3 regions of the Candidatus Photobacterium acropomis genome follow, and region 2 is predicted to be linked to each of the others. Evidence: predicted binding sites of a transcription regulator. Region 2 holds the regulator's gene; each other region holds the start of a gene.
The links. Region 2 encodes PurR, which represses purine synthesis genes. Its sites were predicted from a motif close to TNANGNAAACGTTTNCNTNA; they were not measured.
Positions count from the first base shown of each region.

Region 1: a site for PurR is predicted at 6,327-6,346, ahead of pyrD (quinone-dependent dihydroorotate dehydrogenase). Genes of this name have one in related genera too.
Region 3: a site for PurR is predicted at 7,050-7,069, ahead of glpX (class II fructose-bisphosphatase). Genes of this name have one in related genera too.

Region 1 is NZ_CP131609.1:2,064,854-2,075,541, reverse strand. Features, by position in the region: gene pepN (aminopeptidase N) at 1-867, shown strand, start outside; gene Q7657_RS16495 (DUF2835 domain-containing protein) at 959-1,183, shown strand; gene Q7657_RS16490 (NAD-glutamate dehydrogenase) at 1,344-6,167, shown strand; gene pyrD (quinone-dependent dihydroorotate dehydrogenase) at 6,514-7,524, shown strand; gene Q7657_RS16480 (cell division protein ZapC) at 7,772-8,308, shown strand; gene rlmKL (bifunctional 23S rRNA (guanine(2069)-N(7))-methyltransferase RlmK/23S rRNA (guanine(2445)-N(2))-methyltransferase RlmL) at 9,335-10,688, shown strand, end outside.
Region 2 is NZ_CP131609.1:2,273,806-2,284,493, forward strand. Features, by position in the region: gene Q7657_RS17375 (FecCD family ABC transporter permease) at 1-865, shown strand, start outside; gene Q7657_RS17380 (heme ABC transporter ATP-binding protein) at 862-1,728, shown strand; gene purR (HTH-type transcriptional repressor PurR) at 2,123-3,127, shown strand; cyclic di-GMP riboswitch class I at 3,305-3,393, shown strand; gene Q7657_RS17390 (TfoX/Sxy family DNA transformation protein) at 3,531-4,121, shown strand; gene Q7657_RS17395 (carboxymuconolactone decarboxylase family protein) at 4,576-5,181, shown strand; gene lpdA (dihydrolipoyl dehydrogenase) at 5,192-7,336, shown strand; gene Q7657_RS17405 (ABC transporter substrate-binding protein) at 7,422-8,642, shown strand; gene punR (DNA-binding transcriptional activator PunR) at 8,720-9,622, opposite strand; gene punC (purine nucleoside transporter PunC) at 9,728-10,688, shown strand, end outside.
Region 3 is NZ_CP131609.1:639,445-650,132, forward strand. Features, by position in the region: gene cpxA (envelope stress sensor histidine kinase CpxA) at 1-73, opposite strand, end outside; gene Q7657_RS09635 (response regulator) at 73-765, opposite strand; gene Q7657_RS09640 (CpxP family protein) at 963-1,430, shown strand; gene pfkA (6-phosphofructokinase) at 1,900-2,862, shown strand; gene tpiA (triose-phosphate isomerase) at 3,012-3,782, opposite strand; gene Q7657_RS09655 (DUF3135 domain-containing protein) at 3,966-4,304, opposite strand; gene Q7657_RS09660 (ferredoxin--NADP reductase) at 4,445-5,188, opposite strand; gene Q7657_RS09665 (helix-turn-helix transcriptional regulator) at 5,198-5,818, opposite strand; gene glpX (class II fructose-bisphosphatase) at 5,983-6,990, opposite strand; gene glpK (glycerol kinase GlpK) at 7,153-8,676, opposite strand; gene zapB (cell division protein ZapB) at 9,223-9,465, shown strand; gene rraA (ribonuclease E activity regulator RraA) at 9,566-10,051, opposite strand; gene Q7657_RS09690 (1,4-dihydroxy-2-naphthoate polyprenyltransferase) at 10,179-10,688, opposite strand, start outside.

The sequences.
Region 1 (10,688 bases), 210 kb from region 2:
GCGGTACAAGCAGGTAATGCTGTAGAACTACCAGAAGCGGTTGTAGATGCATTCCGTGGTGCATTACTTGATGAAAATCTAGATCCAGCGTTTATTGCCGAAATGCTAACTCTGCCAAGCGAAAATGAAATTGCCGGTTGGTACAAGCAAGTGGATGTGGATGCGATCAATACGGTTGTTGGTGCGTTAACTCAAATCTTAGCGACTGAAATGGAAGATGAGTTACTGGCGATTTACCGTAGCCTTGCGCAATCTGCATACAGTTTAGATCATGCTGCAATGGCAAAACGTGCGTTACGTAATAAGTGTTTGTCTTACCTTGCACATACAGCAACAGGCAATGACTTGGTTACTGCTCAATATGCAGCGGCTGATAACATGACAGATACTATGGCTGCGATGTCTGCGGCTAACAATGCCCAATTGGCTTGTCGTGAAGCACAAATGGCTGATTTTAGCGATAAGTGGACGCATGATGGTCTAGTGATGGATAAATGGTTCATGTTACAAGGTACAAATCCTGCTGAAAACGCATTGGAAAATGTACGCAACACCATGAATCATCCTGCATTTAGCTTGAAGAACCCAAATCGTACTCGTAGTTTGGTAGCAAGTTTCTGTGCTAATAACCCAGTACGCTTCCATGCTAAAGATGGTTCAGGTTATGCGTTCTTAACTGAAATTCTAACGGCGTTAAACACCAGTAATCCACAAGTGGCATCACGCTTAATTGAACCGTTCTTGAAGTATCGCCAATACGATGAAGCACGTCAGCAATTAATGCGTAGCGAGCTTGAGAAGTTAGCGGCATTAGACAACTTAGCAAAAGATCTGTTTGAGAAAGTGCAAAAAGCGCTTGAGCAATAATCTGTGATTAGCTAAAACTAAAGCCAAGTATTCAACATTGTTGATGCTTGGCTTTTCTTTAAATATTAAATGGATATATACAGTACGGGACATGCGCAGTTTTATTTTTCGAGTAAATATTACCTACCAAATTTTTCTTCAGCATTATTCAGGCGCCGCCAGCAGTGTGGTGGTGATGACAGAAAATGGTTTAAAACTTCAACTTCCAGCAGTAAGACTACGACCATTCCTAACTCAAATGGGGGTAAAAGGACGCTTTCAAGTGGCTGTTGATGAGAATAATAAGCTCACTACGTTAACTAAACTCTCTGATTAGTCGGTACTTTTAGAAGTATTAGTTCTCACTCATCTCCCAATTTTATTTGATCAAGATACATATCATTAGCAAAATGCATTGATGTATTTTTTTCGAAACACCTGCCTGAAAATCCCTATCTATACTTTTATAAGATAATAATAAATAGGGGATTTTCATGATGAATGCGCCTGAAAATGTGGTTCCCGTTTTACTTGATAAAGTCTATGGATTGATCAAAACAAAAGTAGATAGTGATCAACAACCTTTAGTGGATGTTTTTGCTAAACGCCTTTTAAATCAACTTGCTGAAGATGATTTACTGCAACGTAATGAGTCGGATCTTTATGGTGCTGTACTGAGTTTATGGCATCACCTTGTTAAAAATAAGCCAGATAAAATATCGGTTCGTGTCTATAACCCTACCTTAAGTCGTCATGGTTGGAAGTCGACCCATACTGTGGTTGAAATCGTCATGCCAGATAAGCCATTTTTGGTTGATTCTGTTCGTATGACATTAAATCGCCTCGATATTACCAGTCACTTGATGCTCAATGGGCCTTATCATTTCGAGCGAGATAATAAAAACAATATTATTAAAGCCTGTGGTGATAACGGCGAATTACAGACGCTTTTTCATATTGAAGTGGATCGCCTAACCAAGAAAGAAGAAATGGCCTCGCTACGAGATGAGCTAGAGGCGGTATTGAAAGACATTGAATTGGTAGTCGCTGATTGGCAATCAATGCAAAACAAGATGTACCAAATAACCAAAGAGCTGAGAGTCGCCCAATTACCAGTAGAAAAACAATATTGTGAAGAAGCGATCGAATTTTTAGAGTGGGTGGCGGATCATAACTTCACCTTCATGGGTTATCACTGTTATGACTTGAAACCGATCCAAGGGGATTATCAATTAACACCCACCAAAGAATTAGGGTTAGGGCTATTAAAGAAACCTCGACATGCACGTCCGTTAAACTTATCAAGCTTACCTGAGTCTGCTCGTATTGAAGCGCAAAAGCCTGATTTATTGATCCTTACTAAAAGTAACGCCAAATCCCGCATTCATCGTCCTGCTTATATTGATTACGTTGGTATTAAGCGTTTTGATAACAAAGGGAATGTGATTGGCGAACATCGTTTTATCGGTTTATATGCCTCAACTGCTTATCATCAAACAGCCATGCACATACCCTTGATCCGCAATCGTGTAAAACGGATCTTAGCGGCAAGTAGTTATCCAGAGGGGTCTCACTCATGGAAAGCATTAAATAATGTATTAGAAACCTACCCAAGAGATGAGCTCATTCAAGCCAAAGAAGAAGAGATGCTTGATGTCGGTATGGGTGTTGTACGGATGCAGGATCGTGACTTACTCCGGCTGTTTGTAAGACGGGATCCTTTTGGGCGATTTTTCTCATGTATGGTGTATGTGGCCAAAGAGCGTTATGACACTGAATTAAGACGGAAGATCCAAACAGTACTAAAGGATTATTTAGGATCGAGCCAAACTGTTGAGTTCACCACTTTCTTTTCAGTAAGCCCACTGGCGAGAACCCACTATATTGTCCGTGTACCAAACAATAACTTCGATATTGATGTGAAATCCATCGAGCATAACTTAGGTGTTGCGGTAGCGTCATGGGAAGATCGTATTACTCAATCGCTGGTGGCTAATTTCGGTGAAAGCAAAGGGATCCCCATTGCTAAAAACTATTCCAAAGCATTCCCTCGTTCATATAAAGAACAAATGTTACCTGGATCTGCGGTGGCTGATGTACTTCAGCTCGAAAGGCTAGATGAAAATAATAAGCTAGGTATGTTGTTTTATCGGCCTCAAGAAGAGTCTGCAGATTCTACTGCTGTGAAGCTAAAACTGTTTCATCGCAATGAGCCTATTCATCTATCTGATGTTATGCCCATGCTTGAGAACTTAGGCTTGCGGGTGATTGGAGAGTCGCCTTATCAAGTGATCACTGCAGATGGCGTGGTGAATTGGATTTTAGATTTTGCCATGTTGCACTATGTAGCAAATGACTTTGATTTATCAGAAGCCAGAGACAGATTCCAAGATGCATTTTCTGATATTTGGCACGGAGAGTTAGAGAGTGATGGGTTTAACCGATTGGTACTTCGCTCTGGCTTATCTGGGCGAGAAATTACTATTTTACGAAGTTATGCCCGTTATATGCGGCAAGTCGGCTTTCCATTTAGTCAGCAATATATAGAAGATACATTGAATAACCACTGCGAACTTGCTTGTAATCTGGTGTCTTTGTTTAAACTTCGTTTTGATCCAAGCTCTAAATATAGTGAGAAAGCAGAGCAAAACTTGATCAAACTGATCATCGAAAGTTTGGAAGATGTAGAAAGCCTTGATGATGACAGGATCATTCGTCGTTATATGGATCTTATCTTAGCAACGTTACGGACCAATTTTTATCAAAAAACAGAACAAGCTAAGCCTAAGCCTTGGTTATCACTTAAATTAAACCCAACCGCAATACCTGAAATTCCTGCTCCAGTTCCTAATTACGAGATTTTTGTTTATTCACCTGACTTTGAAGGCGTCCATTTACGCGGTGGAAAGGTCGCACGTGGTGGGCTTCGTTGGTCTGATAGGCAAGAAGATTACCGTACCGAGATATTAGGCTTGGTTAAAGCGCAACAGGTAAAGAATACTGTTATTGTGCCAGTTGGGGCGAAAGGTGGTTTTATTTGTAAGCGTCAGCCGCAATTAACAACACGAGAAGAGATCTTAACGGAAGGCAAAGCTTGTTATAAACGCTTTATTTGCGGCTTATTGGATGTAACCGACAATGTTATTGATGGGCATTGTCAGCCACCAGCCAATGTTGTTTGCCATGATGAAGACGATCCTTATCTGGTTGTTGCGGCTGATAAAGGAACGGCAACGTTTTCAGATATCGCGAATTCATTAGCGGCTGATTATGACTTTTGGTTGGGTGATGCCTTTGCTTCTGGTGGCTCTAACGGCTATGACCATAAGAAAATGGGTATTACAGCTAAAGGCGCATGGGAGTCAGTTAAACGCCACTTCAGGGAGATAGGTGTTGATTGCCAAACCACAGATTTTAGCTGCATTGGTATAGGTGATATGGCTGGTGATGTGTTTGGTAACGGTATGTTGTTATCTAAGCATATTCGCTTAGTGGCTGCTTTTAACCATCAACATATTTTTATCGATCCGGATCCAGATGTAACGGTCAGTTGGAAAGAGCGACAGCGCTTATTTGAATTACCACGATCCAGTTGGGATGATTATGATCGAAAATTGCTGTCTGAAGGTGGTGGGATCTTCTCTCGTAAAAGCAAAGCGATCAAACTGGTTCCTGCGGTACAAAGCTTGCTGCAAACGCGAAAACAAAGTTGTACACCTAATGAGTTAATCCACTTAATTCTACAAATGGAGGTAGATTTATTGTGGAATGGCGGTATTGGTACTTATATCAAATCAAGCAAAGAAACTCACACCGATGTTGGTGATCGTGCTAATGATGCTTTACGTGTTGATGGTAAACAACTCAGAGCTAAAATTGTCGGAGAAGGCGGTAATCTTGGCTTTACACAGTTAGGTCGAGTTGAGTTTGCTAAGGCTGGTGGACGTGTAAATACCGATTTTATTGATAATGTGGGTGGTGTGGACTGCTCAGATAATGAAGTAAACATTAAGATTTTACTTAATAGTTTAGTTTCAGCTGATGAAATGACATTTAAGCAACGCAATACGATCTTAGAAAATATGGAAGCTGAAGTCAGTGAGATTGTCCTTGATGATGCTTATCGTCAAAGTGAGTCCATATCGGTGACGGAACAACAACAAGTTCAATTACTCAAAGAGCAGATCCGTTTTATCCACCAATTAGAGCGTCATGGTAAGTTAGATCGCAGTTTGGAATATCTGCCTGATGATGAAGCGTTAGCAGAGCGAGAAAAATCTGGCATCGGGCTTACGCGGCCAGAAATAGCAGTGCTGGTGGCTTACGGGAAGATGGTATTAAAAGAAAAGCTTGTGAATCATGATATTGCGAGTGATCCGTACCATTCCCGATTATTACCTGCTTATTTCCCACGATTTTTGCAAGATAACTATCGTATGCAGATGGAGCAACATCCCTTACGCCGAGAGCTGATTGCGACCTCGTTAGCAAACCAAATGTCCAATGAAATGGGATGTAACTTTGTCACTCGTTTACAAGAAGAAACGGGGGCAACCATTAATGACATCTCTGCTTCTTATTCAATAGGACGAGAGATCTTTAATTTTGACAAACTGTTTAGCCATATTCGGGATTTGGACAATAAAGTCTCTGCACAAATTCAATATGAAATGCTTTATCGTTCCAGACGCATGTTGCGACGAGTAACACGATGGTTTCTACGTAATAGGGAGCACAAGCTAGGAATAGAACAGCAAATCGTATTCTATCAGCCCTTTGTTGAACAACTTCGCTATCATCTAGATAGTTACCTTGTAACGCAAGAAGTCATTGAACATGAGCAACAAGCTAAAGAGATGATAGATCAAGGCGTACCTGATGAGCTTGCCAAAAACATTGCACGGTTAACAAGTTTGTATTCAGCAATGGATATAGCGCAAATAGCCAAAACGATGGAAGTGGATACATCACATATTGCCCGTGTCTACTTTGTACTAGGGGCAAAGCTGTCTTTACATTGGTTCTTAAAGCAAATTCAAAATCAAAGTGTAGAGAATAACTGGCAAGCGTTAGCTAGAGCATCGTTTAGGGAAGATTTGGACTGGCAACAACGTCAACTTACCACTGCTGTTCTGATGACAAGTACAGCAGAGCCAGAGGAGAGTATCGCTTTATGGATGGAGCAGCATAAGAAAGCAATTCATCGATGGGATAGTGTATTAGCGGAATTTAAGGTAGGTAATGCCCATGAATTTGCAAAATTCTCAGTCGCTTTACGAGAGTTAACGATTCTTAATCTAAATTCACGCCCCGCTAATTAATAAAACTTGCAAAATATCGCTACGTTGTAACAACTATAAGTGACAGTGTAGCGATATGGTGTCGATACTAATAGTGCCTTGCCAGAAAAGTAAGGTAAATGACTATCTTTGAGTGACGTTGTCACCTATTGCGTATTTGCTAATAGCTATTTTCAAACAAAAAGAAAACGTTTGCATTAAAGTGTAATTTTTTATGAAAACACCAATCTATAACTTATTGTTAAACAAAGATTTAATTTCTAAGTTACTGAATTATTGACAATAATCAAAAAAATAACGATTGATGTTAGAGGGGGAAATGTGAATAATACCATCCCGTTTATTCGGGACTTATATTGGAGTTACAATGCTATATCGTATCGCACGTTCTGCTATTTTTCAGTTGGATGCTGAAAAGGCACACGACCTCGCTATCGAGAACTTTTCTCGTTTCACTGGAACTCCATTAGATCTTTTCTATCGTCAACACCTTCCTGAACGTCCTGTTGAAGTCATGGGACTGACTTTTAAAAACCCTGTTGGTTTAGCTGCTGGCCTTGATAAAAATGGCGAATGTATTGATGCATTTGGTGCTATGGGCTTTGGTTTTGTGGAAGTAGGGACAGTAACGCCACGTCCACAACCTGGTAATGATAAACCACGTCTTTTCCGTTTGATCCCAGCTGAAGGCATCATCAACCGCTTTGGTTTTAATAACCTTGGTGTTGATAACTTAGTTGAGAATGTTAAGAAAGCAAAATACGACGGCATTATCGGTATTAACATTGGTAAGAATAAAGACACACCAATTGAAAAGGGTGCTGAAGATTACCTAATTTGTATGGATAAAGTTTATCAATATGCGGGATACATTGCGGTAAACATTTCATCACCAAATACACCGGGACTTCGTAGCCTACAATACGGTGAAGCATTAGATGATCTGTTATCTCAACTTAAAGAGAAACAAGCAGAGCTTGCAGAGAAACATGGTAAATATGTACCACTTGCACTTAAGATCGCACCAGATCTTGATGATCATGAAATTCTACAAGTTTGTGATTCATTGATCCGCAATAAAATTGATGGTGTTATCGGTACGAACACCACATTAGATCGTTCACTTGTTCAAGGAATGGAACATTGTGACGAAGTGGGTGGTTTAAGTGGTCGTCCTCTGCAGAACAAGAGTACTGAAGTTATCCGTAAAATGGCGGAAGCACTGAAAGGAGAGATCCCAATCATTGGTGTGGGTGGTATCGACTCCGCAATTTCTGCTCGCGAGAAGATGATGGCAGGGGCAAGCCTTGTTCAAGTTTACTCTGGTTTCATTTACCACGGCCCTCGTTTAGTCAAAGATATCGTGAACGGCCTTTAATTGCATTTGACTGACAAGTATTAATTTTAAAATTTGTCTGACATTTTAAAGCCCAACTTAGTGAATACTAGGTTGGGTTTTTAATTATTAACTCAATATTACCTGTGTACTAAATATACAAATAACTCATATATAAATAGTCCATTTTTTCCCCTTTTAATTTTAGGGGACGTGAGTAGAATCAGACTAAAGTTTCTCCATATGGTCGCAGATATAATATAAACCACTGTCTTTTAGGAGTTCGAACGTGTTAAAGCCAGATAATTCATGGAAATGGTATTTTGATGCCGATATGAATTCGCTAATGCTTGAATTAGGGAATGACATGCTTTTTCGTGTAGCGTTATCAGCGAAGCTGCTGACTCCTGAAGCGAAAGTAAGTGATGTTTTTAATGTTGATGACATCGAAGCTTATCAAAACTTCCAAGAGCAATTCGCTCAACTTCCTATATCAGAAGCGCGTAAGTGTGAATTAGCGCTGAATGCAACAGCTGCAAGACGTTTTCATAAGCCAGTTATGCCTAAAAGTTGGTATTTTGCTCCTCAGCAAGGCGCAGAGCCGGAGCAGGGTGAAGTAGTGAGTTTAATGACAGCATCATGCACAGCACATTATGTTGTGATTGAAAATCATGGTACAGCCAGCTTATGTATGCTTGCTGATGTAGCAACTGTTGATCTTGATGGGGTTAAAACGATGCAGTTTTGCGACACGATTAAAGTGATGAATGATCGTATGGAACCTTGTTTTTTGGAAACTGAACAGCATTATGCGCTTGTTGGTTAAGCTATTGTAATCATTAAGCTAATCAGCATTTTCTCAATGTTGAAATATTCACGTCTTTATATTTTCTTTTATCTTTGTACCAAGCCTCTGCCTAGTTCCCTATTGGCGGTATTTTACTGCGTTATTAATTATCTCCGTCTATCTTTGTTACTTTATATATCCTCTCTGTTTCTCTAAAGCCATCCACATCTATTTAGTTCTCATCATATTTGTTTCTGTATTAACAACATAATACTGGAATCTAGTCCGTTTCCTCTAATGCATTAAGTAGCTAATACTGTGATGTCACTATGTTAGTTGATGAACGAGAGTGGAAGTTTAAGGGGGATATAACTGGTAATACCGTCATCAGTACATATTTGATCTCTATATTTATCTTCCTGATGCATCAACAATGCTTAAAAAACGAGCGTTGACTTGGTATCAATGTCAAAATTCTTTTATAAAAAACAATAATCACTACCGATATTACCATTAAAAATTATCTGTAATTGGCATTCATCTCACTGTTACATTACATTTCATTGGTTGTAATTTCCCCATTTCTTGATTCTGATTCGGTAGGAAATACCTGGAATAAGTCGAGCGTTAATTTAGAAATAAAGCTGGAATAATTTATTCATTAAGGAGTGGTGGGATAGTTTGATTTTACGGTTTTTATTCTTATGCTTGTTAATTCGTTTTTGTTATTTATTGATTATTAATGAATTTTTATTGTTGTTTTCTTTAGTGGACAATGGCTTTGTAGGTTATTCCGTGAAAGTTCCCATTGAATAATTACGATATAGTTGATGCTATGGTAGCTAATGAATTGATAAGTCGGATTAATTTATATTGGTTTGCGTATTTATCTCTGCTTATTTGCCCCAATAGCACAAGCCTATTGTGTTTGAATGCTTGTTACTTGAACTTGCTGATTGAAGACTAAATTTTTTTCGTAAATGAGCAATTTGAGAGCGGTTTAGACGAGGCATTTTTTGTGATTTCGGTTATAATTCCACGCAATATTAGTGTGAAAAGAACTCCATGAATCAATATCTAGCTATTACTTCCCGCGGCCTTGAAAACTTGCTGGCGGATGAATTAGAACAATTAGGTGCACAGAACATTCAAGTTGTGCATGCCGGTGTCCGCTTCAAAGCAGAGCAAGCAACAGCTTACCGTTGTTGTCTATGGACACGTATCTCATCACGTATCATTCAAGTACTGAGCGAATTTAACGTTCGTGATGATATGGATCTGTACTTAGGTGCAACTGCTATCAATTGGATGAACTACTTTGATAGTAATACTCGCATCGTGGTTGACTTTAACGGTACGAACCGTGAAATCCGCAACAGCCAATATGGCGCAATGAAAATCAAAGATGCGATCGTAGACCGCTTTACTAAAGCGGATTTACGTCGTCCAAATATCGATCGTGAGCGTCCAGATCTTCGTGTTCATATGCGTCTATCTGGCGAGAAAGGTATTCTTGGTCTTGATATGGCGGGTAGTGGTTTACACCAACGTGGCTATCGTAGTGAAGCAGGTAAAGCACCATTACGTGAAACCCATGCTGCGGCGCTTGTGATTAAGAGTGGTTGGACACCAGAGCAAGCTTTACTCGATCCTATGTGTGGTTCAGGTACCTTGTTAATTGAAGCGGCAATGATCGCTGCTGAAATTGCACCGGGTCTGAAACGTAAGCGTTGGGGTTTTGAGTCGATTAAAGACTTCGATAAAGATGCTTGGATGGAAATTCACGCAGAAGCAACAGTGAAATCTCGCCGTGGTCCAGCAAAAGTAACGACTAAGTTCTTTGGTCGTGAAATGGATCGCCGTGTACTTGCGGTTGCTCGTGATAACGCAGGTCGTGCTGGTGTTAAAGAGCTTATCGATTTTGAATACGGTGATGCTACTCAGCTTGTTCGTCCTGAAGGCTTTGAAACAGGCGTTATTCTTTGTAACCCGCCATACGGTGAGCGTTTAGGTACAACACCTGAGCTTATCTCGCTTTACAAAGAGTTTGGTAACCGCTTGAAATTGGCGTTTGCAGGCTCTGTGGCTGCGATTTACTCAAGTTCAAATGAATTATTAAGCTGTATGCGTATGCGTGCAGACAAACAATTTAAGCTTCGTAACGGTGCGTTAGATTGTGTGCTTAAGACTTACTTAATCACAGCAGGTAGTGTTCAGAAAGAAGAAGGTCAAGCAGAAGGCGTTATTGTTCAAGAAGACGTAGCACCGGATTTTGCTAACCGTTTGAAGAAGAACATTGCTAAGTTAGGTAAATGGGCTAAGCGTGAAGGTATTGAATGTTACCGTATTTACGACGCTGACATTCCTAACTACAACGCAGCGATTGATAAGTACAAAGATTACATCATCATCCAAGAGT
Region 2 (10,688 bases):
CCATCAAATACGTCTACCTCGCACCCTACTCTGCTTTGCCATTGGTGCAATTTTGGCGATTTGCGGCAGCGTACTGCAAGGGCTATTTCGTAATCCTCTTGCCGATCCCGGGATTATTGGTATTACAGGCGGTGCCGGATTAGGTGCAGCATTAGCCATTGTGTTATTTGCCCCACTTACTAACACTTTCCCACAGTTACTTAACTTTGCCATTGTGCCTGTGTTTGCGTTTATTGGCGGTGCAATTAGCACTGTCATGGTTTACCGCTTAGGCACAGATAAAAACGGCACATCAGTGATGATCATGCTATTAGCTGGGGTTGCGATTACCGCAATTTCAGCGGCAGGATTAGGCTTACTTAACTATATTGCTGATGATGAGGCACTGCGTGATTTATCACTGTGGTCAATGGGCTCACTGGCTGGTGCTACGTGGTCTGGGATCCTTCTTGCCTACTGTACTTTAGCGTTACTGTTTAACTACTGTTATCGCCATTGTAATAACTTGAATGCGTTCCTATTAGGTGAAGCAGAAGCCCGGCACATGGGCGTCAATACTCAGCACTTAAAGCGTAATCTTATTATTGTCTGTGCGGCAGGTGTCGGTATTACCGTGTCGATTTGTGGCCCTATCGGATTTATCGGTTTAGTCATCCCTCATGTCGGACGTATGCTAACAGGTCCAAATCATAAAACCTTATTGCCCATTTCAGCTCTATTAGGCGGTTTAATTTTATTAGTTGCAGATATGATCGCCCGTAGTGCTTTTTCACCACAAGAATTACCCGTTGGCATTATCACCGCTATTTTAGGTGCGCCTTTCTTTATCTATTTACTTAGCGCTCAAAAGAGGCACATTTCATGACAGCAACTGCCATTGATATTGATTTACTTAGTTCGAAAGAAAACAGTTCTCAAAATAACGCTTCTCTAAATACAAACAGCGTTATTCAAGCTAGAAATCTCAAACTCCGTTACGGCAATAAAGTCTTATTAGATGATCTGAATTTAGATATTCATTCAGGCGAGGTCACCGCCCTTTTAGGCCCCAATGGCGCAGGTAAAAGTACCTTATTAAAAGTGCTCTGTGGCGAAGTGACACCTGAATCTGGCGAGGTCTCTTTTTTCGGGCAACCACTGTCATCATGGGACAGAGCTACACTGGCTAAACATTTAGGCATACTGCCGCAACACAGTGCCCTTTCTTTTGCATTCACAGCAAAAGAAGTGGTGGAGTTAGGTGCAATTCCGTTACAGCTGACTTCACCACAGCTCAAATCAGTAACCAAAATGACAATGGATTATGTAGATGTCAAAAACCTTGCAAATAGGCTTTACCCGACACTTTCTGGCGGCGAAAAACAACGGATCCATTTCGCTCGGGTATTAACCCAATTAAGCCAAGCTGGTGAACATTGTATTTTGATGCTAGATGAACCAACCTCAGCTCTTGATTTGGCACATCAGCATCACACCTTACAAATCGCCAAGAACATGGCAATGCAAGGCGCTGCGGTTATTGTGGTATTACATGATTTAAACCTTGCAGCGCAATACACAGATCGGATGATTTTCCTAAAAGATGGGCAAATAAAAGCGGATGGAACACCGTCACAAGTGCTCACGGCAGAAGTTGTAGAATCGCTGTATGGTTGGCCTGTTACGGTGCATACCCACCCTAAAGAAAACTACCCTTATATTTTGTCAGCGAATCATCCTATTCTTTAATAACCAATCAGTTATTAATACTGTAAAAATGCGATAAAAATCGGATTAAGCGTGACAACGACCTACATTTTTATACTTTATCATCAATAATTTCACTCAAGATGAACAGAAAGATTGCACAACGCAAAACACACAGTAAAATGTGAGCGCAAGCGATTACACATGTAAAAGTTGTAATAAAAATTTCGATACACTAATGCCGCATTTATTGCGGCTTTAGTTGTTTAAGAGCGGTACTCTATAAAAACGGTGCCAAATTGAATAATTAAGTAGTTAATAATTAAAGAATTTCATATCTACTAGTCTCTCAACTAGCCATCTACTACGTAATTAATCAATTGGGTACCACAACCTTTTGTCAGATCTCTATCTGACCATAATTAGAAGAATAAATATGGCAACCATTAAAGACGTTGCACGTATGGCAGGTGTATCAACCACAACTGTGTCACACGTGATCAATAAAACACGCTTTGTTGCAGAAGCAACACAGAAAAAAGTGCTGGCTGCGGTAGACGAGCTTAACTACGCACCAAGTGCTGTAGCGCGAAGCTTAAAATGTAATACAACTCGTACCATTGGTATGTTGGTAACAAAATCAACTAACCCATTCTTTGCTGAAGTTGTACATGGCGTTGAAGAATACTGTTACGGCGCAGGCTATACCCTGATCCTATGTAACACAGAAGGTAATCTTGAAAAGCAACGTGACTACCTACGCATGCTGGCAGAAAAGCGTGTTGATGGCTTACTAGTAATGTGTAGCGATCTTGATCAGAAGCTACTTGAACTACTAGAGCGTCAGAACGATCTTCCAATGGTTATCATGGACTGGGGTCCAGAACGTCCTCACACTGACAACATTCAAGATAACGCTGAAGATGGTGGCTACATTGCGACTAAACACTTCATCGATAACGGCCATAAGAAAATTGGCTGTCTATCTGGTCAAGCTGATAAGTCTACTTGTCATGAGCGCCTAAAAGGTTTCCGTAAAGCTATGGCAGAAGCGGACTTAAGCGTTAATGAAGATTGGCTACTTGAAGGTGACTTCGAATGTGAATCTGCTGTAGAAGCAGCGAAGAAATTTATCGCAATGAAAGATCGCCCTACTGCTATCTTCTGTTTCAACGATATCATGGCAATGGCAATGATCAGTACATTCCAGCAAGCAGGTCTACGTATTCCTGATGATATCTCTATCATTGGTTACGATAACATTGACCTTGCACCGTACTTTGCTCCACCGCTAACGACCATCCACCAGCCTAAGCGTCGTTTAGGTAAAACAGCGGTGGAAATTTTGCTAGATCGTGTTAAAGACAAGAATCACGCTCGTCAAACTTTTGAAATGACGCCTGAGCTTGTTGCGAGAAAGTCTGTTAAAGATCTCAACTAACAAGATTGACCTTGGTAAGTCATGAAAAAGCCGATAAGTTTAACTTGTTGGCTTTTTTTTACTTTTTTAAAAAAGATTTATGCTCACCACAAGATAAGAACAATTACCTGAAGCAGTATCACATTTTTGAGGACTTGGATTTAATATTAAAACTAATATTTAATATAACTTTATATAGTCACGAACAGGCAAATTAATTGAAAGATTAAGACGCAAAACCTCCGGCCTAACAATTATTATTAATTCACGGTAGCGGGGTTACCGAAGGATTATAATTAGTCTCGCCAATATAATGACGATTATTTTAACAATATATTGACAAGCCTATTATGAAGATTGATTAATCTAATTCCTCGCTCTTGATGTTTAGGTGACACTCATATTTATTTCACCGAGTAGAAGCATGGATAAACCAATATTAAAAGATTCATTAAAATTATTTGACCATTTTGGATCTGTGAAATCACGGTCGATGTTTGGCGGTTTTGGCATTTTTGCTGGTGATACAATGTTTGCATTAGTTGTAAATGATAAACTTCATTTACGCGCAAACGCTGAAACCGAAAAGGAATTCAAAAAAGCAGGTCTTGAGCCTTACGTTTATAAGAAACGTGGCTTCCCTGTTGTAACCAAGCACTACGCAATACCTGATAATTGGTGGGACGAACCTGAAAAGATCGTTGCGCAAGGTCGGTATTCATTGGATGCAGCAGAAAAAGACAAGCAAGAAAAGGAGAGTTGCGTACCTGACCGTATAAAGGACTTACCAAACCTACGGTTATCAAACGAAAGAATGCTTAAAAAAGCAGGCATAGAGACTATCGAACAACTTCAAGCTGCTGGTGCTTTAGGTGCATACCAAGCGCTACAAAAAGCGCAAAACAGTCCACTTAGTCTTGAATTACTATGGGCGCTAGAAGGTGCAATAAGTGGTCAACATTGGTCTGTTATTCCTGAGCAACGTCGAAACGAATTATTATCAGCCCTTTCTTAATAAATCTACTTCGACAATTCTATTTAACTTAGAAATAAAAGATGTTCATTCTTTTATTTCTAAGTATACCTACTAAATATATATTTAGAATAATACCTAACCAGACTACTCTATTTTATATCTTTTAATACATAAAGCTCATAATAAGAACTAGCAAAATAACGCACCTAGAAGTAATTAATAACTTCTTGTTTTATATCAATGCTAAAACATAAATATTTAATTTTGTTTTTTATAACGTCAAATATTTAACGCTTTATTAATCTCGCATCACATTTATCGCTATTTACAATATCCTCCTCGCCTTTTATTTTCTTCACCATTGGTTTTATTTTCGCCAACTGATTGGCGAAAAAGCCATAATTCTTAGTAAATGAAATACAATACATACAGTTAAGGTCTACATGTATACCCTAGCAACTCGCTTTTTAGGTATCTGTTTTAAGGAATGGCTGTGCGTATCTCAATCAAGAAAATCGACTCTCTCTGGGTAAAACCCTTGCTATGGCTCCAAGCTCGACATTATGGGCAAGTGCTAAACCCAGCTAAGCTTTGGGGCCGCAAACCTGTACTGTTTTGGTTAGTCGCAGGATTTTTCGGTTTTCTCGATCGCAAAAAATCCCCTATCCAAGCTGTGATACGCTCGCTGATCTGTGTTCGTGTGTCACAACTCAATGACTGTGCATTCTGTGTTGATGCTAACGGTATGAAGTTGGCAGAGCGTTGTGATTCTGAAGAAAAAATCAAAGCATTGGCGAATTGGCAACACTCTGATTTATTTACGGAGCAAGAACGCGCTGTGCTTGCCTACACGGAAGCCATGACCATTACAGGGCAACGTGTTACTGATGAGATGCTTAATGCGCTCCAGCAGTGGTACAGCAGCGATGACATCATAGAGATCACCGCATTAGTCAGTTTCCAAAACCTATCCGCTAAATTTAACACCGCTTTGGACGTGCCAGAGCAAGGCTTCTGTACTCTGCCAATTAAACCCAATGATGTTGCGGCTAACCAAGAGCAAGACAAATCACAAGCTGATACTCAGCAAAACAAATAAGGTGAGAGACATGGATAAGAAAAAGCTCGCTTTACTCATCGTGATTGTTAGCCTGATTGCAAGCTGGATCCATTTCGATCTCGGGCAATACCTCACGCTTGATTTTATCAAGCAGGAGCAATCTGCCCTACAAACGAAAATTCAAAGCCAGCCAATCGTGGCTTATGTGTCGTACTTTGCTATTTACGTTCTAGCGACTGCCTTATCCTTACCGGGTGCCGCCATTTTAACCTTGCTAGCAGCCGCTATTTTTGGTTTCTGGCCTAGCCTGATCATTGTCTCATTTGCCAGCACTATTGGTGCAACCTTAGCATTTCTCTCAAGCCGATTTATTCTACGTGACTGGGTACAACAGCGTTTTGGCTATCGCTTAAAAACCATTAACCAAGGGATCGAGAAAGAAGGCGAATTTTATCTCCTAACGCTGCGCTTGATCCCTGTGTTTCCGTTTTTCCTGATCAACCTATTGATGGGTTTAACTCCCATTAAAACGCGTACCTTTTATCTAATAAGCCAGTTAGGCATGTTACCTGCTACGGCTATTTTCATTAATGCTGGTACTCAACTCAGTAATATTGAATCACTGCGTGGAATTGTTTCTACCCCAGTATTGCTATCGTTAGCTCTACTCGGCACGTTTCCTCTGATTGCCAAGTTCATTGTCAACGCTGTAAAACGCCAAAAGGTTTACCAAGACTTTCAAAAACCTCACTCATTTGATCAAAACCTAGTCGTCATTGGTGCAGGTGCTGGCGGTTTGGTTAGCTCATATATTGCTGCCGCAGTGAAAGCTGAAGTGACCTTGATTGAACGCCATAAAATGGGTGGCGATTGCTTAAATACTGGTTGTGTACCCTCTAAAGCCTTAATTCGTGCCGCCCACAGTGCTCATGAAATCCAACAAGCGAAACAGTTAGGCATTAACGCCAACATTGAAGCTATCGATTTCAAAGCCGTTATGCAGCGAGTACATCACGTTATTGCCGATATCGAACCGCATGACTCTATTGAGCGATACACCAAGCTAGGCGTGAACTGTATTCAAGGTGATGCCACTATCATTTCCCCTTGGCAAGTGAAAGTGAACGATACGATCATCACGACACGTAACATCATTATTGCTACAGGTGCTTCGCCGCTATTACCAAACATTACAGGGTTAAAAGATGTTGATCCGCTCACTTCCGACACCTTATGGCAACTAGAACAACAGCCGAAAAAACTGCTTATTCTTGGCGGTGGTCCTATTGGTTGCGAATTAGCACAAGCGTTCAATCGTTTAGGTACGTCTGTTACCTTGGTTGAAATGGCTGAGCAATTACTCAATCGTGAAGATAACGATGCGGCTTGTGTTATTCGCAATAAACTCACTGATGAAGGTGTGAAGGTATTGCTTCAGCACAAAGCGGTGAGCTTTAAAGCATCCAATAATGAATATCATCTTGCGCAGTTAGATGATCTTGCGAATAACCAATCAGTCGAAGTGGAATTTGATCAAGTCATTGTCGCCCTTGGTCGTGTTGCCAATACCCAAGGTTTCGGTTTAGAGACGTTAAACATTGAAACGACACCACAAGGAACCATCAAGGTTAATGACTATCTGCAAACCCAGTACCCAAATATTTATGCGGTTGGTGATGTGGCTGGTCCTTTCCAACTGACCCATGCCGCAGCACATCAAGCATGGTATGCGTCAGTTAACAGCTTATTTGGTGCCATTAAAAAATTTAAAACCGACTACTCGGTATTGCCAGCCGTTACCTACACCTCGCCAGAGTTAGCACGAGTGGGATTAAACGAAAAAGAAGCGCAAGCCCAAGGTATTGAATATAAAATCTATACTTATGATATTGCGGATTTAGATCGTGCAATCACCGACAACAACAATGAAGGTTTCATCAAGGTGCTGACACCGCCAAATAGCGACAAGATCTTAGGCGTCACTATTGTTGGTCATCATGGTGGTGAACTATTGGCAGAATTTACGTTAGCAATGCGTCACAAATTAGGACTAAACAAGATCTTATCGACGATCCATCCTTACCCGACCATGAGTGAAGCTGCGAAATATACCGCTGGAGTGTGGAAACAACACAACGCACCACAAAAGCTATTATCCTTAGTGCAGCGTTACCATCAATGGATGCGTAAATAGCCTTACAAAGCGCATAACAATAACGAAAACAACAAGCAGCAAAGGAAGATGAATGAAATCACTATTTAAGATGCCACAGTGCAACATGCCCTATTTAAAAGCACTGTCGCAAGGCATTGCGTTATCGCTTGTACTCTCCACTGCTGCGTATGCTGAAATACCAGAGCAAACAACGTCAACACCTTCGCTAGCACAAGCATCATGGCAACAAGTGCTTGATAAAGCCAAAGGTCAAACCGTTTACTTCAATGCTTGGGGTGGCAGCCAAGAGATCAATGAATACCTAAAATGGGCAGATAAACAGCTGCAACAACAATACGGTGTCACGTTAAAGCAAGTGAAAGTCACTGACATTGCAGAAACCACACAGCGTTTACTGGCAGAAAAAGCCGCCAATAAAAACAAAGACGGTAGCGTTGATATGGTTTGGATCAACGGTGAAAATTTCCGCTCTATGAAACAACATCACCTGTTGTATGGTCCGTTTACTCAACGTTTACCTAACTGGAAATACGTTGATACCTCATTACCGATAGATAAAGATTTCACCGTTCCAACCGACGGTTATGAAGCACCTTGGGGAGTGGGACAACTGGTGTTCATTTACGACACCACTAAGTTAAAAAATCCACCACAAAGTTTTAAACAACTATTGGCATTAGCACAGCAAAACCCGGGGAAAATTAGCTACCCTCGTCCGCCAGAGTTTCATGGCAGTAGCTTTTTAAAAGCAGCATTGCTTGAACTCACAACCGATAAACAAGCGTTATACCAACCCTTATCGTTACCCGCTGAAAAAGCCTTATTTGATAAAGTCACCGCACCACTTTGGCATTATTTAGATCAGCTTAATAAAGTCGCATGGCGTGGTGGTAAACAATTCCCAGCAGGTACAGCAGAAACGGTTCAGTTATTAGATGATCAACAGCTTTTATTAGCGATCACTTTTAACCCTAATGCCGCTCTAGCAGCCATTGAAAACGGCAACTTAACTGACACCGCCAAGACTTATGCTTTTAAAGCTGGTGCATTAACGAATGTTCACTTTTTAGCGATCCCTTGGAATGCAACAGCAAAAGAAGGCGCATTAGTGGCGATTAACTTTTTAATGAGCCCAGAAGCACAAGCTCGCAAGGCAGATACAAAAATATGGGGCGATCCAACCATATTAAAACCACAAGCATTTAAAGCCTTGCCAGAGCCATATAAAAGCCAATCATTTAAGCTCTACCCTGCTATTGCTGAGCCAAACCCAACATGGCTAACAGCGATTGAGCTCGAATGGCAAAAGCGTTACGGTCATTAATCGCAAATTTAATAAGTAGAATACCCTTTGCCCCGTCAGATGATGGGGCAAATTTTTTAAAACACTTTTAGAAACATCTAACGCATCCATTCATGGTGAAGCTGCTCACTATCACCTAAATAGTCCAATAACCAACTTACCGCAGGGCTCATACTTTCCGTATTCCACGCTAAACAACACGGGCTCATAGAGGGCTTTATTGCCAATTCCTTTTCAACCAGCTTGCCTGATTCAATTTTACTGATAGCCATATGGCTAGGCACAACAGTGATCCCCAATCCGGCTTCTAAACATTGAAAAGCACTGTACCAACTCGGCACCATAATGCGACGTTGGTTATCCATCAGCCAAGTGGTACGTTTTGGCAAAGTACGTGAAGTATCTTCTAAGCAAATTGCAGGATATTGCGCTAATTCATGAGGCTCAATAGGATGATCAACCGCTGCTAATGGATGCTCAGGCGCAACCACAAACTTCCACGTTAAAACGCCCATATCACGATAATCAAAGCTACCACCAATCGGCACTGCCGCCGTTGCACCAATGGCGATATCAGCACGACCATCGGCTAAAGCATCCCATACGCCATTAAACACTTCCATGGTTAAGTGCAGCTCCACATCTGGAAAATGCAGATAGAAATCACGCACTAAGGTATTCACTCGACTTTGGCGAACCACAGTATCAAGTGCCACCGAGACATTTTCCGACCAGCCATTGGCAACCCGTTGAGTTTGGTATTTGATGGTATCCATTTGTTTGATCAGCTTGCGTGCTTCTTCAACAAAATACTCACCTGCTGGCGTTAATTTCACCTGCCTGTGTAATCGAACAAATAATTCGACAGCTAATCGCTCTTCTATTAACCGAACTGTATAACTTATCGCACTCGGCACTTTGTGCAATTCTTCCGCTGCCGCTGAAAAGCTGCCACGACGGGCGACAACGTCGATAACTTGGAGATCATTGTATGAAAACATATCAAATCAAATTTTTTGAAAGCAATGTTGAAATATTAGCGTTTCACAGCAATGAAAACCAGCATTACACTATCACTATGTCTTATAGATATAGTTATTATAAAAATGAAAAAAGAACTCGCTAAACCATCAAAAATCACCCTATTCTGGTTCGCATGTCTAAGTATGCTGGGCTTTTTAGCTACAGATATGTATTTACCTGCGTTTGAAACAATCCGTGCCGACTTTGCTACATCACAATCTCTTATCGGCCTATCGTTGAGTGTTTTCTTACTGGGTATGGCATTAGGCCAACTGGTTTACGGTCCACTGTCTGATCGCATTGGTCGTATCAAAGTTTTAGTTGGTGGTATCGCCCTATTCAGCGTGGCTTCTATCGCATGTTCATTTGCACCTAACATCGAAGTGTTCCTACTTGCGCGTTTTGCTCAAGCATTAGGTGCATGTAGTGCAACAGTGATTTGGCAAGCGGTGGTTGTTGACCGTTACGAAGGCAAAACATCTGAGCGTGTATTCGCAACCATCATGCCTTTAGTTGCATTATCGCCTGCATTAGCACCATTACTTGGCGCATTGTTAGAGCATAACCTTGGCTGGCGCAGCATCTTCATCGCACTTGTAGCATTTGGTGTTGTACTTGCCATGCTAACGCTGAAAGAAAAAGAAAGCGCAGCATTAGATCAACAACAAGAAAGCGTGACAGTTCAGCTACGTAAAGACTACAGCCAAATCCTGCGCTCTAAAAAGTTCTGGGGTAACATGGTAATTTTCGCAGCATGTTCTGCGGCATTCTTTGCTTACCTAACAGGTTCACCATTTGTTATGTCAGCAATGGGTTACTCAGGTGCAGACATCGGTTTAAGCTACGCACCACAAACCGTTGCATTCATCGTAGGTGGTTACGGTTGTCGTACGCTACTTAACCGTTACTCTGGTAAGCAGCTTCTACCTTGGATCTTGGCGCTATTCTTCACCAGCGTAGCAGTCATGTTCGTTATCTCGGTAACAACCACAGTAACAACAATCTGGCCTATCCTGATCCCATTCTGCTTCCTAGCAGTGGCGA
Region 3 (10,688 bases), 1.5 Mb from region 2:
CGACCACAAATAACGTGAACCAAAAGATAGCAAAGATACGGCCGTATAGACTGGTGATCCCCGGAAATTTCATTAGGCTTCCTCTACCAATAAGTAACCTTTTCCACGCAGTGTTTTGATCCTCGGTTTGCCATCGACACGCTCGGGAAGTTTTTTACGAATGTTAGACACATGCATATCGATAGCGCGATCAAACTGGGCTAGGCGTTTTCCAAGCACTTCTAAACTTAAGGTTTCTTTAGCGACAATTTGCCCTGGGTGTTGAACAAAATAGCTCAGCAGCGCAAGCTCTGTGCCTGTCATTTCAATCGCTTGATCATGGCAAAACACTTCTTGTCGACCGGGATAAATAACAATGTCTTGATAGGTTAACTTATCCGCTTTATTGGCTGCTTTATCATTATTACCTTGGGTACGACGCAGTACTGCACGCATACGTGCCAATAGTTCACGATCACTGAACGGTTTAGGCAGATAATCATCAGCACCGAGCTCTAACCCTAGTACGCGATCAATTTCATCACCTTTAGCTGTGAGCATCATTACTGGGGTGGTGTGGGATTCTCGCAGGCGGCGGAGCATTTCAGTACCGTTCATCACTGGCATCATGACATCAAGCAAAATGAGATCGATGCTGCTATCAACCTTTTCTAATCCTTGTTGACCATTATTGGCTTCAACCACGTCAAAGCCTTCTAACTCTAAGATATCTTTTAATAATGCGGTGAGTTCAACGTCATCATCGACCAGTAAAATTTTCGCCATGTGTCATCCTATGAGAGATAGAAATGCAGATTAGATAATGAGGCTAGTATCGCTAATGTCAGCCTTAACGCCAAGTTTCCCTGTAATAGCTTTACTTAGCTTTACGTTTACTCGACAGCGCTTTACTTGCTAGCCGTTATGATTACTACCAAGCAAACGGCATAGCTTGCCGCACCCTAATAGCTGGAGAGATAAGCATGAAGATGTTCAAGAAAACAATGATGATGGCGATTGCAGTACCAATGGTGTTAGGTTCAATGTCAGCATTTGCCGCACCGGGCTCTCATGAAATGAAAGGGCATCATGGTGAGCGTAGTCTTTTTAAACAGTTAGAGCTAACTGATGCACAAAAGTCTGAAATGAAGGCACTGCGTGAGCACAATCGTGAAACGATGAAAAAAGATCGCCTAGCCAATCGCAGCGAAATGCAGGCGGATCATAAAGCATTAGAAAAATTGGTACTGGCTGATAATTTTGATGAGCAAGCGGTACGCCAACTAGTTGAGCAAATGTCAGAGAAACAAGCTGAGCATCGTGTTGAGCGATTAAAACAACGCCATCAAATGCTGAATATTTTAACTCCTGCGCAAAAAGTGAAATTTGCTGAATTAAAACAACAGCAAGCTGAAAAACACTTTATGAAGCTTGAGAAAAAAGCGCACTGAGTATTTGATTTCAATATATAAAATAAAAAAGCCATAACATCTGTTATGGCTTTTTTTTGATTTTCAGCGCAAGTGATCATGCTTTCATAAAAAAATCATCATGACGATCGTATTTTCTCGTAGGTTTTGTTATTAATTGTCACCATAAAACGGCTATACTGCGTGATATTGAACACAGCATAGGCATTTGGATCAGCAAGTACACGAATAAAAACGGACTGATAATGTAGTAATGTCAGTTGAAAATGAAAGAGATAACGTTAGTTTGTGTGTAAAAATAAGCTTGTTGGAATCCCAGCCTTGCGTGATATGAATCAACAAAATTTTTTATCAAAATTGTAATACTCCTACATAAGTAGGAAAGTTTCAGTTTTTACACGTACAACCTATCGCGTGTAGTATCGAGTTGGGGAACCTCGGTATATCGTGTCGGATTTGATTTTTCAATTCCCAAAGTCAGAGGGTAACCATGATTAAGAAGATTGGTGTTTTGACCAGTGGTGGTGACGCACCTGGTATGAATGCAGCGGTTCGCGGCGTAGTTCGTGCAGCGTTGACTGAAGGTCTAGAAGTTTACGGTATTTATGATGGCTACCAAGGTCTTTATAACAACTGTATCGAAAAGCTAGATCGTAAAAGTGTATCTGATGTGATCAACAAAGGCGGTACATTCCTAGGCTCTGCGCGTTTTCCTGAATTCCGTGAAGTGGAAGTTCGTGAAAAAGCGATTGAGAACCTAAAACTGCACGGCATTGACGCGTTAGTAGTAATTGGTGGTGACGGTTCATACATGGGTGCGAAGAAGTTAACTGAGATGGGTTACCCATGTATCGGTCTTCCTGGCACTATCGATAATGACGTTGCAGGTACTGATTACACTATCGGTTACATGACTGCAATGAACACAGTTATCGATGCGATCGACCGTTTACGTGATACATCATCTTCACACCAACGTATCTCTATCGTAGAAGTGATGGGTCGCCACTGTGGTGATCTAACGCTAATGTCTGCGATTGCTGGTGGTTGTGAGTACATCATCACACCTGAAACTGGCCTAGATAAAGAAAAACTACTTAAGCATATCCACGAAGGTATTGCGAAAGGTAAGAAACACGCAATTATCGCTATTACTGAGCTGATGACTGACGTGAATGAACTAGCTAAGTACATTGAAAAAGAAACGGGTCGTGAGACTCGTGCAACAGTACTTGGTCACATTCAACGTGGTGGTCAACCAACAGCGTTTGACCGCGTACTAGCATCTCGCATGGGTGCATACGCAGTCGAACTTCTTCAGCAAGGTGAAGGTGGTCGTTGTGTGGGTATTCAGTGTGAAAAACTGGTTCACCACGACATCATTGATGCGATTGAAAATATGCGTCGCCCAGTACGTAACGATCTATACGAATTAGCTGAGAAGCTGTTCTAATAGACGCACCTACTGTGTGATAAAAAAGAAAAGGTCGATAATTATCGGCCTTTTTTATTGCCTGAAATCAGCAATATATAGGATTTATTTGCTGGTAAAAACAAAAAGGCCACCCGTAGGTGACCTCTTAGGCTAATCAACAAGAATGATTAGTTTTTCGCTTCAGCTGCTGCTTTAGCGATAGCTGCAAAGCTTTCAGCATCAAGTGCTGCGCCACCAACTAGAGCACCGTCGATGTCTGGTTGTGCGAAGTATGCTGCTGCGTTTTCAGGCTTAACAGAACCGCCGTATTGGATAACAACGTTCTTCGCTACTTCTTCGCTCTTCTCAGCGATGTGAGCACGGATAGCAGCGTGGATGCGTTGTGCATCATCAGCAGTTGCTGCTTTACCAGTACCGATAGCCCAGATTGGTTCGTAAGCGATGATTGCACCGTTTAGTGCTTCAACACCTTGAGTATTGATAACAGCGTCGATTTGACGAGCACATACAGCAACAGTTTCGCCTGCTTCGTTTTGTGCTTCTGACTCACCGATACATAGTACAGGAGTTAGGCCGTTTTCTTTTAGGAATGCGAATTTCTTAGCTACGAACTCGTCTGATTCGTTGTGGTATTCACGACGCTCAGAGTGACCGATGATGATGTGGCTAGCACCGAATTCTTTAAGCATTGCAGGAGAGATATCACCTGTGAATGCACCGTTGTTGTGTAGATCAACGTTTTGTGAGCCTAGGATGATTTTGCTGTTAGCTTTGCTTAGTAGCTGCTCTGCTAGATCCAAGTACATTACTGGTGGAGCGATGGCTACATCAACACCTTCAACACCGTTAAGTGCTGCATCAAGACCTTTGATAAGGCCAGAGACCATTTCCTTGCTACCGTTTAGCTTCCAGTTACCCATAACCACAGGATGGCGCATAGCTTTTCTCCAAATTTAAATGATGTAATTAACTTAACTTGATTTAGTAAAAATATACCAAGAATGGTTCATTTTTACTGTCCAAAATCATTAATGAGCTCGGTTGTACCTTTTTCAAGGCAAAAAGTGAACTCATAATTTCAAATTATTTCAAAATATAGTTAATTTCTTGCGAGAGCCGCTTTAAAGAGAGCTTTTATCTGCATTATCTAATTGTTTTGGATGGGAAGAGATAGGGGTGATCACTGCGTTTTCTTGGGCGCTAGGTTGTTGGAGGGTTTGGGCGAAACGAGCAAGTTGGCGTTGCAATTCATCACGCAGCAACATGGTGGTATGGAGGGGATTTTTACCACGGCTGATGATTAAGTCGATGTGGCTTTGTTGCGCTTTAAGGCGTGGCTGCATACCGTTATTGGCTTGATTAATGGTTTCTTCAATTAATTGTTGGCGTAGTTGTTCAAACTTTTCTGGATCGTCTTGTGCCAACTTTGCCAGCTCATCAAAATCAGGTAGCGTTTCCATAACTCACTCCGTAAGTGCAACTCCTTTCATTATATCGGAGGATACGCATTGCGGTGTCTTAGGGGTGAGAATGATAGGAGATGCGCATATTTTTATGCGTAAATATCTCCTATCTGATACAGGTTTATAACGATAATTTATTACCAGTAATGCTCCATAGTAATTTGCCCGGGTTTGCGGCGTAAGTTCTTTATAAACCCTCGCGCTTCGAGTGCTTGCTTGGTGTCACGAACCATTTCTGGATTACCACAGATCATGATTTGGCTCTGCTCTGGTTGTAATATCAGGCCGACATGGCGTTCAAGTTGCCCATCAGCTATGGCTTGAGGGATTCGTCCGGTTAAACACAGAGGTGAAGGCTCTCGGCTAACAAAAGGCTGCACAATAAGCTGATCACCGTATTGTTGTTTGAGTTGAGTGATTTCTGCTTGATAGCTGAGATCGGTAGCGAAGCGTACCGCATGAATGAGGACTATTTTGCGAAAACGATGCCAGACATCGCCTTGGCGTAGAATCGATAGATAAGGGCCAATTGCAGTACCTGTTGCCAGTAACCAAAGATGATCCCCTTGTGGCACTTCATCTAAGGTAAAGAAGCCATTGGCACGGGCTGAAATAAATACAGTATCGCCAGCGGTTAATGCATGTAATCGCGGTGAGAGTAGCCCTTCGCTTACCCGAGTGGCATAAATATCTATTACTGGCTGTTGAGGAGGGTTAACAAACGAATAGGCCCGTTGGATCATTTGCCCATCAATTTCTAAACCGAGCTTGGTAAATTGCCCGGCTTTGAAGGGTTCAATGTTTGCCTGTAGTGACAAACTGAATAAGTCTTTATTCCAATGGCGATTTGCAATAACTTGAGCAGGAATCCAATCAGCCATAATGGCCTCCTAATTCGATAATGTTATTCGATAAGTGCAGCGCCGTTGACCTGAGATAATATGCTCTTGACGTTCAATACTGACGTCATCTCCCAATAACCGTTGAAAGACAGTCAGCTCCGATTGGCATAATGTTGGGCAATGCTGTGCTGCTCGACAAATAGGACAGTGGTTCTCAACTAAGGTGTAGCCATTTTCGGTGGTGATAAGCTCTGCCATATACCCGTCTTGAGCACGTAATTGGGCAAGGCGTGCAAGCTTGTCGTCGAGATTTTCACACGACGATAGTGCTTGTTGATAATGTAAATAGGTCTGTTGTTCGCGTTTTGCTATTACTTGATCAAGACCGGCTTTACCAAACAGATCTTCCACTGACTCTAACATATGTACGGCTAAATCATGGTGGCGATCAGCAAAGCGTCGATGCCCTTTCTCTGTTAGCTGCCAGTGTCTGGTTGGACGACCGACTTTGACTTTTACATCGGTAAAATCCACTAACCCATCTTCTTCTAAACCTTGTAAATGCTGGCGGATACCCATGGTGGTGAGCTCAAACTTTTCAGCAAGCACTTTGGCTGTGACAGGTCCTTCACTTTTTAGGTGATAGAGAATTTTTTCGATGGTTTTCATAGCTACCTACATACTTATCTTTCTAGGTATTATGGGATCAGCTTATTAAATAAAGCAATCACTTTACAATTCTAATGATTGGTGAGGATTTCGCTTCTTAGCATTGAGATAAGGGGGAGAAAAAGCGCACCGAAGTACGCTTTTTAACAGAGTAAGAAGTGCGATTAGATAATGTGAGGCTTCACAACATCATCTTTACGATCGAGGTAGTGTGTCGATTTAATGCGACGGATAGTACGGCATTGACCTCGGATCAGCAGGGTTTCTGTGGTTGCGATATTGCCTTGACGGTGAATGCCTTCAAGTAAATCGCCTTTGGTAATCCCTGTTCCAGCGAAAATTACGTTATCGCTTTTTGCCATGTCTTCGATGCGAAGTAGGGTACGAGGCTCGATCCCCATTTCATGGCAGCGACGAATTTCCATTTCTCCTAATTGGCGATTTTCTTCATTATCACCTTTCACTTCATGGCGAGGAAGCAGGCGAGCTTGCATATCACCACCAAGGGCACGGATAGCGGCCGCTGATACGACACCTTCTGGTGCGCCACCAATACAGTACATCACGTCAACTTCGCTATCTGGCATACACGTTAAGATAGATGCCGCAACATCGCCATCAGGCACAGCAAAAACGCGAACGCCCATGTTTTGCATTTGTTTAATAACATCATCGTGGCGAGGCTTAGCTAGGGTGATCACAACGAGATCTTGCAGTGATTTACCTAGAGCTTGGGCAATGGCTGTTAGGTTATCTGCTAATGGTTTATCAAGATCAATCACGCCTTTAGCACAAGGGCCGACAACTAACTTTTCCATGTACATGTCAGGGGCTTTTAGAAAGCTGCCTTTTTCACCAGCAGCCAGCACCGCAAGGGCATTGTTTTGACCCATTGCCGTCATGCGAGTGCCTTCAATCGGATCGACTGCAATATCGACCTCGTCACCGCCAAAACCGACTTTTTCACCAATGTAGAGCATTGGCGCTTCATCAATCTCACCTTCACCAATTACGATTTCGCCACTGATCTCCGTTTGGTTGAGAAGGATGCGCATTACTTCAACGGCTGCGTTGTCTGCAGCGTTTTTATCACCACGGCCCAGCCATTTGTGGCCAGCAAGAGCAGCGCCTTCCGTAACACGTGAAAATGCCATTGCTAAATCGCGTTTCATGAGAACTCCAGATATAAAATCGAGTAGGTAATTAAACTAGGCGGAGTTTACCACAAGCGTTAGTGAAACGATTGCGCAAAATACATCAAGCTTAGTTTCAATGATCTTAGTGGTATTTAAATGAGAAAGCCGACACGGAAGTATCGGCTTGGTGGTAAGGGGTTAATCAATGTTGGCTTCTTCATCGAGTGCCCAGCCTTTGGCACACTCTACCGCGCGTTGCCAGCCACGGTAACGATGCTGACGTTTAGCCTCATCTTGGCAAGGAATAAATTGGCGATCGAGCTGAGCTTTATGCTGCAATTCATCAATGCTTTGCCAAAAGCCAATCGCGAGCCCTGCAAGGTAAGCAGCACCTAATGCTGTCACTTCGGTGACTACTGGACGATGGACTTCGGTAGCAAGAATATCGGCTTGGAATTGCATTAAGAAGTTATTTGCGACTGCGCCACCGTCAACGTATAAGGTATCCAGTGCAATATTTGAGTCTGCTTGCATGGCATCTAAAACATCACGGGTTTGATAAGCAATGCTTTCCAATGTAGCGCGAATGATATGGTTAGCATTGACACCTCGGGTTAAACCGACAATGGTGCCGCGCGCATAAGGATCCCAATAAGGCGCACCTAAACCGGTAAAGGCTGGCACAATGTAAACCCCATTGGCAGAGCCTACTTTAAGCGCTAAGGCTTCTGATTCACTGGCATCATGCAGCAGTTTCATCTCATCACGGAGCCATTGAATGGATGCGCCACCCATAAATACTGCACCTTCTAAGGCGTAAGCGACATCGCCTTTAGGACCACAGGCTAACGTGGTAAGCAAGCCGTGCTCTGAGCTGACTTTTTCTTTGCCAGTATTCATCAATAAAAAGCAGCCTGTACCGTAGGTGTTTTTGGCTTGACCGGGAGAGACACACATTTGTCCAAATAGTGCGGCTTGTTGATCGCCTGCGATACCTGCAATGGGAATACGTGTACCACCTTTACCACCGATATTGGTTTTACCGTAGACTTCTGATGAGGGCTTCACTTTCGGCATCATCGATAGCGGGATGTTTAAGCTATCGAGTAAATGTAGATCCCACTCAAGGCTATTGATGTTAAATAGCATGGTGCGTGACGCATTGGTGTAATCGGTAACATGGACACGACCTTGGGTCATTTTCCAAATTAGCCAAGTATCAACAGTACCGAATAGAAGATTGCCCGCTTCTGCTTGCTCACGAGCGCCTGCAACGTTATCAAGGATCCATTTGATTTTGGTACCTGAGAAGTAAGGGTCGATCACAAGCCCGGTATTGTCTCGCACGTAATCTTCTAGCCCTTGCTCTTTTAGCTCTTTGCAGATCTCTGCCGTTCGGCGGCATTGCCACACAATGGCGTTATAAACGGGCTTACCGGTTTTCTTATTCCAGACAATGGTGGTTTCACGTTGGTTGGTGATACCAATGGCTGCCACCTGATCTGTTTGAATACCCGCGTGGGCTAACGCTTCGGTCATGGTGGAGTATTGTGTCGCATAAACTTCCAGAGGATCGTGCTCAACCCAACCTGCCTTAGGGTAGATTTGGCTAAATTCTCGCTGTGATGAACAAATGATATTTGCATCATGATCCAGGACCACAGTTCGTGAGCTGGTGGTGCCTTGATCCAGTGCAATAATATACTTTCGTTCAGTCGTCATGGTGGGATCCTTGCTGTGTATTCTTGTTATTACTAACTATAAAGATAGCTGTATTGTTAAAGCGTTACGCGTTTATCAACAATTGCAAATTAGTCAAAAGATGAGGATTTTAAATCATTCAGGCAAAGGAGCGTAAGCGGAAAGCGAACCATTGTCGCAGACCTATGATGATAAAAATCGCGTGATAAGTGAGATTGGGTCTAAACAGTGTGCACAAATTACGATATAAATAGAGTGCAGGATATGTGATGACACGATGACGTGCTCATTAGTCATTTTTTGACAGGGAATAATGCAAGAAAAGGAAAGATAACCCATTAAAAAATGAACTTCTCACTTTATTTGGTTGTCTCAGTGGACGAATATGTCGGTCCACTTTGCAAAAATCATATCAGACTTGTGTGATTTTCATCCGTTTGCCTAAAAGCATTAGAATTGTGGATGCCAGATACTCGTTGCCTCGCTAGAATAGGCAAGAATGAATTTAACCCGCTCGTAGGCACTTAATGATTAATGCTGCATACGGGCTTAGATCAGGTAAACAATATGTCTCTTGAAATGTTAGAACAACTAGAAGCCAAAGTTCAGATGGCAATTGATACAATTTCTATCCTACAAATGGAAATTGACGAACTAAAAGAAAAGAATGAAAACCTAGCGATGGAAGCACAAGAGCTACGTAACGGTCGCCAAGGTCTAGCTGAAGAAAATGACAAACTACGTAACGATCACAATGCATGGCAAGAGCGCGTTCGCACACTGCTTGGCAAAATGGAACACGTAGAATAATACTGATTTCAGTTTATCTGTTTCGGTTTTCGGCTTGGTATGTTGTTTTCAGGAACGACAACATACCGGGCCGTAATTTTATCTAGCGGTTGATAATCGATTAGTCGATATCTAATGGCTCTGGTGAAAGAATAACGCCAGTGTTATCAGCATAGATATGATCTTCTGGTAAGAAGGTCACGCCACCAAAGTTCACAGCAACATCCACTTCTCCAATATCACGCTGATCGGCACCAACTGGGATAGAGGCTAAGGCTTGGATGCCCAAATCTAACTCATCAAGCTCATCAACATGGCGAACACAGCCGTAGACAATCAAGCCTTCCCATTCATTTTCTTGTGCCAGATGGGCTAAATCAATATCGATTAATGCACGGCGCAGAGAGCCGCCACCATCGACTAATAACACACGACCAGCCCCCGGTTGCTCTAATACTTCGCGGATAACCCCGTTATCTTCAAAGCATTTGACCGTAGTAATTTGTCCGCCAAAGGAGCTGCGGCCACCGTAAGAGCTGAACATGGGTTCAACGACATCAACTTGTTCGAGATAGATATCACACAGTTCAGAAGTATTGTATTCCATAAGCGGGCTTCTTATTTGACGAAGTAAAATGAATGAAAATTAACAAGGCCCATTGTGATGATTGCATCTATTGAGCCTTGTTGAAATTATAACCACTTGATCTGTCATTGCAATTCGCAAAAATGATTTATGACAGGATGATCCCGATAGCAAACAATAAATTAGTGAGCAGGGCACATTTGACCATGGTTGCCATCATTGGTCGAAGTTCAGCACCGTCTTTTGAGTAGTAAACCGCGCGACCGTGCTTATAAAGCAATGGCACGCTCAGTACAAACAGCCAACCAAACAATGATTTGGTTTCGAAAAGCGCAAAAAGTGTCAAACAAACCACGCTCGCAGATAATAGAAACAGGTGGTATTTACGGCCCCATTCCGGTCCCATACGTACGACTAACGTTTGTTTGCCACAAGCGCGGTCATTATCAATATCACGTAGATTATTAATGTTTAAAACGCCAACAGCCAATAAACCACAAGCAGTAGCCGGTAGCATGATCACAGAATCAATACTGCCTGCTTGTAAGTAATAAGTACCTGCAACACCAAGCCAACCGAAGAAGATCAAGACAGATAAATCGCCTAAGCCACGGTAACCATAAGGTTTGTTACCCACGGTATAAGCGATAGATGCGAT